2 linked regions of the Piscinibacter gummiphilus genome follow. The protein of the gene in region 2 interacts with the protein of the main gene of each other region in a pairwise test. Links are inferred from orthologs where the notes say so. Each region holds a gene or a part of one and is shown on either strand. Other genes may lie near its edges.

Evidence for each region. Proteins that work in one complex are often made in the same cells at the same time.
Region 1: the proteins of secD (region 2) and pheT interact in binary tests that used the Escherichia coli proteins (3 or more experiments, as listed by UniProt). The link is inferred for Piscinibacter gummiphilus from one-to-one orthologs.

Annotation. Positions count from the first base shown.
Region 1 is NZ_CP015118.1:3,109,198-3,113,195, forward strand. What follows is about bases 1-3,022. They hold pheT (phenylalanine--tRNA ligase subunit beta), read left to right. Parts: upstream 1-312; coding sequence 313-2,733; downstream 2,734-3,022. Other genes in these bases: pheS (phenylalanine--tRNA ligase subunit alpha), read left to right, coding at 1-276; A4W93_RS13905 (integration host factor subunit alpha), read left to right, coding at 2,805-3,022. In the rest of the region: more of A4W93_RS13905, read left to right, coding at 3,023-3,134; A4W93_RS13910 (MerR family transcriptional regulator), read left to right, coding at 3,170-3,613.
Region 2 is NZ_CP015118.1:625,703-630,636, reverse strand. What follows is about bases 1,119-4,099. They hold secD (protein translocase subunit SecD), read right to left. Parts: upstream 3,562-4,099; coding sequence 1,675-3,561; downstream 1,119-1,674. Other genes in these bases: yajC (preprotein translocase subunit YajC), read right to left, coding at 3,646-3,984; secF (protein translocase subunit SecF), read right to left, coding at 1,119-1,644. Outside these bases: A4W93_RS02840 (DUF1631 family protein), read right to left, coding at 1-572; more of secF, read right to left, coding at 613-1,118; A4W93_RS02820 (SGNH/GDSL hydrolase family protein), read left to right, coding at 4,374-4,934. UniProt on the Escherichia coli protein: Part of the Sec protein translocase complex. Interacts with the SecYEG preprotein conducting channel. SecDF uses the proton motive force (PMF) to complete protein translocation after the ATP-dependent function of SecA.

The DNA of each region.
Region 1 (3,998 bases), 2.5 Mb from region 2 along the record:
CTGCGGTTCCGTCCGTCGTTCTTCCCGTTCACCGAACCGTCGGCCGAGGTCGACATCGCGTTCGCGAGCGGCCCGCTCAAGGGCCGCTGGCTCGAGGTCGCCGGCTCCGGCCAGGTGCACCCGAACGTCGTGCGCAACTACGGCCTCGATCCCGAGCGCCACATCGGCTTCGCGTTCGGCATGGGTGCCGACCGCCTGACGATGCTGCGCTACGGCGTCAGCGACCTGCGCGGCTTCTTCGACGGCGACCTGCGTTTCCTGTCGCAGTTCAAGTAAGCAGCCCACGCCCCGGACGAGACAGGAACCCCTGAGATGCAATTTCCCGAATCCTGGTTGCGCGAGTTCTGCAACCCTCCGCTGTCGACGCAGGCGCTGGCCGACACCCTGACCATGGCCGGCATGGAGGTGGAGGAACTCCGCCCCGTGGCCCCGCCGTTCAGCCACGTCGTGGTGGGCGAGGTGCTCCACGTCGAGCGCCACCCGAATGCCGACCGCCTCAACGTGTGCCAGGTCAAGGTCGGCCCGGACACCGTGCTGAACATCGTCTGCGGCGCACCCAACGTGGCCGTGGGCATCAAGGTGCCGTGCGCGCTCGTGGGCGCCGAACTGCCGCCGGCGGAGGAGGGTGGTGCACCCTTCGTCATCAAGCTCGGCAAGCTGCGGGGCGTGGAGAGCCAGGGCATGCTGTGCTCGGCCAAGGAACTCAAGCTGTCCGACGAATCGTCGGGCCTGCTGATCCTCGGCGAAGACGCTTTGGTCGGCAACTCCATCCGCGACCACCTGCGCCTCGACGACACGCTGTTCACGCTCAAGCTCACGCCGAACCTCGGGCACTGCCTGAGCGTGGCGGGCATCGCCCGTGAACTGTCGGCGCTCACCGGCACGCCGTTCACGCGTCCCGCGGCGCCGGCCGCCAAGGTCTCGCAGGCCGACAAGCTGCCCGTGAAGGTGGTCGACAGCGACCTGTGCGGCCGCTTCTCGGGCCGCATCATCAAGAACGTGAACACGAAGGCGAAGACGCCGGCGTGGATGGTCGACCGCCTTGCGCGCTGCGGCCAGCGTTCGGTCACCGCGCTCGTCGACATCTCGAACTACGTGATGTTCGAGGCCGGTCAGCCCAGCCACATCTTCGACCTCGACAAGATCCACGGCGGCCTGACGGTGCGCTGGGGCCGCGACGGCGAGACGCTCAAGCTGCTCAACGGCAACACCGTCACGCTCGACACGAAGACCGGCGTGATCGCCGACGACCACGCCGTCGAATCGCTCGCCGGCATCATGGGCGGCGACGCCACGGCCGTGTCCGACGACACCCGCAACGTCTACGTCGAGGCCGCCTTCTGGTGGCCCGAGGCCGTGGCCGGCCGCGCGCGCAAGTACAACTTCAGCACCGACGCCAGCCACCGCTACGAGCGCGGCGTCGACGCTTCCCGCACGCTCGACCAGGTCGAGCGCGTGACGCAGCTCATCCTCGACATCTGCGGCGGCGAAGCCTGCCCGCTCGACGACCAGTCGCCGAACGTGCCCGTGCGCCAGCCGGTCGAGCTGCGCATCGCGCGCGCCTCGAAGGTCATCGGCATGCCGGTGACGCAGGACCAGTGCACGAAGATCCTCGAAGGCCTCGGCCTGTCGGTCGCCGTGAAGTCCGAAGGCGTCCTGAGCGTCACGCCGCCCGCCTGGCGTTTCGACGTGACCCTCGAGGAAGACCTGATCGAGGAAGTGGTGCGGGTCATCGGCTACGAGAACCTGCCCGGCACGCCGCCGCTCGCGCCGGTCACGGCCCGCGTGCGCCCCGAAGCGCGCCGCGGCCTGCATGCCGTGCGCCGCGCCATCGCCGCGCGCGACTACTTCGAGACCATCAACTTCAGCTTCGTCGAAGAGCGCTTCGAGCACGAGCTGGCCGGCAACACCGATCCCATCAAGGTGCTGAACCCCATCGCCAGCCAGCTGTCGGTGATGCGCTCCTCCCTGTTCGGCAGCCTGATCGGCGTGCTGCGGCACAACCTCTCGCGCAAGGCCTCGCGTGTGCGCCTGTTCGAGGTGGGCCGTGTGTTCCGCCGCGATGCGTCGGTGACGTCGTCGCTCGCCACGGTCGCCGGCATCGACCAGCCGATGCGCGTGGGTGGTCTCGCCTACGGCCCGGCGGATGCCGTGCAGTGGTCCGTGAAGGACCGCGCCGTCGACTTCTTCGACGTGAAGGGCGACATCGAGGCGCTCTTCGCGCCCCGCGTGGCCACGTTCGTGGCGGCCGAACACCCGGCGCTGCACCCGGGCCGTTCGGCGCGCATCCAGGTCGACGGCCGCGACGTGGGGTTCGTGGGTGAACTGCACCCGCGCTGGCGCCAGGCCTACGAACTGCCCGGCGCGCCGGTGCTGTTCGAAGTCGACGCCGAGGCGCTCGTCCAGCGCGACGTGCCGGTGGCCACACCGGTGCAACGCCAGCAGTCCGCGTGGCGCGACATCGCCGTCATCGTCGGCGAACACGTCACCCACGACGCGCTGATCGACGCCATCGTCTCCGCCGACCGGGCGCTCGTGCGCTCGGCCAAGCTGTTCGACATCTACAAGCCGGCCGCAGCCAGCGCCGACCTGGCCGCTGGTGAACGCAGCCTGGCGGTGCGGCTCGAGCTGCTCGACGACACCACCACCCTCACCGACGAACGCATCGAGGCAGGCGTCGCGGCGGTGCTGGCGGCCCTGGCGGCCCGCCTGGGCGCGCGCCTGCGCGGATGACCTGAGCGAAAGACACCATGACGACCTTGCCTCCCGACCTGCCCCCCGATCAACCGCCGCCCGAGCGGCTGATGCTGCCCACGCTCGAGACGCCCACGCTCACGAAGGCCGAGCTGGCCGAACTGCTGTTCGAGCGCCTGGGCCTCAACAAGCGCGAGTCCAAGGACATGGTCGAGGCGTTCTTCGACATCATCCACGGGACGCTGGTGAAGGGCGACGACGTCAAGATGTCCGGCTTCGGCAACTTCAACATCCGCCGCAAGGCGCCGCGTCCGGGGCGCAATCCCCGGACTGGGGAGTCCATCCCGATCAAGGCCAGAAATGTTGTTACTTTTCACGCAAGTCACAAATTGAAAGGTGTTGTGCAAGGCGACATCCCCGTCGGGGAGGACTTCGAGTAAAGTCTTAGCTTTCGGCCTCGATCTCATTGATTTCAATGGAGAAAGCGCTTCCCGCCATTCCAGCCAAACGTTACTTCACCATTGGTGAGGTGAGCGATTTGTGCGGCGTGAAGCCGTATGTGCTCCGGTACTGGGAGCAGGAGTTCACGCAGCTCAAGCCGATGAAGCGCCGGGGCAACCGGCGCTACTACCAGCACCACGAGGTGCTGCTCATCCGGCGCATCCGCGAGCTGCTGTACGAACAGGGCTTCACCATCAGCGGCGCCCGCAACCGGCTCACCGAGCTGGTCCATGCACGCGGCGGTGCCACGCCACCGGTCGTCGAGGAACCTCACGACGACAGCGAACTGCCCGAGCCTTCATCCTTCGGCCCCGATGCCGAGGTGCCCGAGGCATTGCCCGAACCCGATACCAGCGAACTCACCACCGAACAGCTGCGCAGCGAACTGCTGTCCATCCGGTCGTTGCTGAGTTTCTGACAGTCATCGAAACGGCACATCGAAATACCGCACGATCAGTGCTCACAATCTCGAAGTTTCCGGATATACTAGTGGGCTCAGTCGGGGCGTAGCGCAGCCTGGTAGCGCACTTGCATGGGGTGCAAGGGGTCGCGAGTTCGAATCCCGCCGTCCCGACCATTTATTCAAAGGGCCAGTTCTCACAAGGAACTGGCCCTTTTGTATTTCCGGACCGCGAATCTCGCCGATCAGCGGGCCGGGTCGACCCCGGCCAGCCTCAACGTCGAGACGAGCATGCGGTCCAGGCTGTCGACGGCCTTGGAACTGCGCGAGGCCTGGCTGCGGTACACCGCCACCTGCATCGGCGCCATCGGCCCCAGTCCGTGCGCTTCGCCCAGCACCTCGA
Region 2 (4,934 bases):
AAGTGAGCGAACTCCTCGTGCAACACCCCCTGCAGCGTGCGCCAGGCGTCCTGGCCCAGCGAGGCGGACCGCCAGGTGGTGGTGACGATGCGGGCGAGCACGTGCGGACGCAGCACGTCGTGGGTGTCGAGTTCGTCGCGCTGCTCGAGCGAGGACATGCGCGAGCGCAGGTCGGTGAATTCCCAGGAGGCCCGGTCCATCATCGCGAGTGCCAGGCGGGAGCTCAGGATCTCGACCTCGATGGTGTCGTCGTCGACGAGCGACATGCCGCGCGAGCGACCGCCCGCGGCGGGCATCAGGTCGCCGGGCCGCGACGGCACGACCATGCCGTTGCCGAGCGAACCCCGAAGCGCGGCCACGATGCCGTTGATCCAGGCGGGCGCAGCCTTGCGCAGGTCGACCGCGACATCGCGCCGCTTGTATTGCAGTCCGTGCTCAGCGGACTGCGTGGCCAGCAGCCGGGCACCGTCCTCGACAGCATGGACCACGCCCGGCACGCCGCTCAGCAGGCGCTCGACATACGAGCGCCTTGCCTGGGCGGCCAGGGCCAACGAATCGGCAGTGGTCGCCATGGAGGGTGGTTGGTGCTTGGAGAATGAAGATTGCCTAACTCTACACTACCGCCCCGGCGTTGGGGTCGTCCGGATCCAGGTCCTTGGAAACCGACTTGGCAAGGTCTTCCCGCTTGACGCCCAGCCACATGGCGATGGCCGCGGCCACGAACACCGACGAATAGATGCCGAAGCAGATGCCGATGGTGAGCGCGACGGCGAAATAGTGCAGCGTGGGGCCGCCGAACAACAGCATCGAGATGACCATCAGCTGCGTGCTGCCGTGCGTGATGATGGTGCGGCTGATGGTGCTGGTGATGGCGTGGTCGATCACTTGCGGCGTGGTGAGCTTGCGGTACTTGCGGAACGCCTCGCGGATCCGGTCGAAGATCACGACCGATTCGTTCACCGAGTAGCCGAGCACCGCGAGCACGGCCGTCAGCACGGTGAGCGAGAACTCCCACTGGAAGAACGCGAAGAAGCCCAGGATGATGACCACGTCGTGCAGGTTCGCGAGGATGGCCGACACGGCGAACTTCCATTCGAAGCGGATGGCGAGGTAGATCATGATGCCGACGACCACGAAGGCCAGGGCCATCGCGCCGTCGTGCGCCAGCTCCTTGCCCACCTGCGGGCCCACGAACTCGCTGCGCTTGAAGGTCACCGGTTCGGTGTCGCCCGCCCGGCAATCGGGTCGGGAGATCTGCTCGCCCTTGTCGCTCACTTCCTGGTGAACACCGACGGTGCCGTTCTCGGCCTTGCAGACCGCGCCGAACACCTGGCCGACCAGTTCGTCCTGCTTGACGCCTTCACGCAGCGGCACACGGATCAGCACGTCGCGGGTGGTGCCGAAGTTCTGCACCTGCACCTCGCCCAGGCCCAGGGCCTCGACGCCGTGGCGCACCTTGTTGATGTCGGCCGACTGCGCGTAGGCCACCTCGATGACCGTGCCGCCGGTGAACTCGATGGACAGGTGCAGCCCCCGCGTCACGAGGAAAAACACCGCGGCCAGGAACGTGACGGCCGAGATGACGTTCAGCACCAGCGCATGCCGCATGAACGGAATGTCGCGGTGGATTCGGAAGAACTCCATGATGGTCCTCTGTTGTTCTTGGTGTGGAGGTCAGGACTTGGCCGGCTCGTCGGCGGCGGCCGTGGGGGGCACCCACACCGCGCCGATCGACACGTCCTTGAGCTTCTTCTGCCGGCCGTACCAGAGGTTCACGAGGCCGCGCGAGAAGAACACGGCGGAGAACATCGAGGTCAGGATGCCGATGCAGTGCACGACCGCGAAGCCCTTCACCGGGCCCGAGCCGAACACGAGCAGCGCGATGCCGGCGATCAGCGTGGTGACGTTGGAGTCGAGGATGGTGGCGAACGCACGCTCGTAGCCGGCATGGATGGCCGCCTGCGGCGACGCGCCCGAGCGCAGTTCCTCGCGCACGCGTTCGTTGATCAGCACGTTGGCGTCGATGGCCATGCCGAGCGTGAGCGCGATGGCCGCCATGCCCGGCAGGGACAGCGTGGCCTGCAGCATCGACAGGATGGACACGAGCAGCAGCAGGTTCACCGCCAGCGCGATGGTGGAGAACACGCCGAACAGGCGGTAGTAGATGCACATGAACAGCGCGATGCCCGCGAAGCCGTACAGCACGCTGTTGAAGCCCTTGCCGATGTTCTCGGCGCCGAGCGTCGGGCCGATGGTGCGTTCCTCGATGATCTCCATCGGGGCCGCGAGCGAGCCGGCGCGCAGCAGCAGCGCGGTGTCGGTGGCCTCGACGGACGTCATGGAGCCGGAGATCTGCACACGGCCGCCGCCGATCTCGGAGCGGATGACCGGTGCCGTCACGACCTCGCCCTTGCCCTTCTCGAAGAGCAGGATGGCCATGCGCTTGCCGATGTTCTCCCGGGTCACGTCCTTGAAGATGCGCGAGCCGTTGGCGTCGAGCGTCAGGTTGACGGTGGCCTCGTGGGTCTGGCTGTCGAAGCCGGGCTGGGCGTCGGTGAGGTTCTCGCCGGTGAGCAGCACCTGGCGCTTGACGATGATCGGGCGACCGCCGCGCTCGAGGTAGCGCTCGGTGCCGAACGGCACCGGGCCGGAGCCCGCCGCCGCCGCGCCGGCCTCGGCACTGTCGTCGACCAGGCGCACCTCGAGGGTGGCGGTGCGGCCGATGATGTCCTTGGCCTTGGCGGTGTCCTGCACGCCCGGCAGCTGCACGACCACACGGTCGATGCCCTGCTGCTGGATCACGGGTTCGCTCACGCCCAGCTCGTTGACGCGGTTGTGCAGCGTGGTGATGTTCTGCTTGACGGCGGTTTCCTGCACGCGGCGGGCCGTCTCGGGCTTGAGCACGCCCACGAGCTTCATGTCGTTGGCATCGGCCACCGGCGTCCAGGTCATGTCGATGACCTGGTCGGTCAGCAGGGCACGGGCCTGGTCGAACGTGGGACGGTCGCGGAAGCGCACCTCGACGTTGTTGCCGTCGCGGGCGATGCCGGCGTGGCGCAGGTTCTTGTCGCGCAGCAGCGTGCGGATGTCACCGGTGATGGCTTCGGCGCGTTTCGTCAGCGCGGCCTTCATGTCCACCTGCATCAGGAAGTGGACGCCACCGCGCAGGTCGAGGCCGAGGTACATCGGCAGCGCGTGGATGGCCGACAACCAGTGCGGCGAACGCGACAGCAGGTTCAGCGCGACGATGTAGCTCGGGTTGTCGGCGTCGGGATTCAGGGCGCGGGTGAGCGCGTCCTTGGCCTTGAGCTGGGTGTCGGTGTCGCCGAAGCGGGCCTTGATCGAGTTGCCCTCGAACTGGACGAAGTCGGCCTTCGCGCCGGCGTCGACGAGGATCTGGCTCACACGGGCCTCGAGCGAGGCATCGAGCTTGAGCGTGGCCTTGCCACTGCTCACCTGCACGGCCGGGGCTTCACCGAAGAAGTTGGGCAACGTGTAGAGGAAGCCCACCAGCAATGCGATCGCGATGATCGCGTACTTCCACCAAGGGTAGCGGTTCATGAGACGGCTCTTTCGCGGGACGGACCCGCTGCGGGTCGGCGGCCCCGCGAACGTGCGGCACCGCCCGACAGCACGCGGTTGGATTTACTTGATGGTGCCCTTCGGCAGGACCTGAACCACGGCCGAGCGCTGGACCTGGACTTCGACGCCATTGGCGATCTCGACGTGGAGGTAGCTGTCGCCGGTCTTGGCGACCTTGCCGAGGACGCCGCCGCCGATCACGACTTCATCGCCCTTGGCGATGGCGTCGATCATGGCCTTGTGCTCCTTCTGGCGCTTCATCTGGGGCCGGATCATCACGAAGTACAGCACCACGAACATCAGCACGATCGGCAGCATGCCGGTCAGCCCGCCGAATGCCCCAGACGTGGCCGAGGTGGTGGCCGCCGGGGCGGCTTGAGCAAAAGCTTCGGAAATGAACACGTGAAATCCTCTGTGGAAACCGGCGACGGCCGGCGGCGCGCTGCCAACGGAAAAGCATTCGATTGTATGCGGCAGCCGGGGCTCGGACCACCAGCGCCCCCGGGTGGTTCCCCGCATCTTCCCCGGGGGGCGGCGGCACGGAAACAGCACTTGCCGCCGTCCACAGCCGTCCCACAGGCACCCCACAGGAAATCCCCGGAGATATCCACAGCCTGCAGGAGCGCTCCCGGGAATGCCGCTTGTCCCGGCCTCAGCAACATAACTTTTCGAACGAACGTTCGTGTCTAAAGAGTATCCCGCGTTCCGCTCAACGAAACGCCGTGTTACGGTCCACGCCCTGGGTCGGGCCGCAATCGGGCGGCCGGCCTGCCGTACTGGAGAACAACACAGTGAAGAACCACATCCTGGCTGCCCTTGCCGCAGCCGTCCTGGCCGCCTGCGGCGGCGGGGGCAACGATGGCGAGAACAAGAGCTCGGCCACGTCCGTGAAGGTCGTCGGCGCCAGCCTGGCCGACAGCGGCGCCTTCGGCGGCGCCAAGTTCACGGTGCAACCCGGCGTCGCCGGAACGAGCTATCAGGTCTACACGCAGCGCATCGCCGCCACGTACGGCGTGCCGCTGTGCAACAGCTACACCACGGCCAACGGCATGACCGCCACGGTCAACGCCGGCTGCACGAACTACGCCGTGGCCGGCGCGAAGGTGCACGTGAACAACGGCACCGCCGCCGTCGACACGGTGCCCGTCTCGGGCATCCGCCAGCTGGTCGATGCCGGCAACGCGGGCTACGCCGCCGGCGACCTGCTGATCGTGGGTGAACTGAGCGCGAACGACACCGCCACGCTGGTCGAGGCGTTCCTGACCGCGGCCGCGGGCAGCCCGGCCTCGTTCCAGGCCCTGCTCGCTTCGCTGCTGACGCCAGCCCAACTCGCCAGCACCACGGAGTCCGCC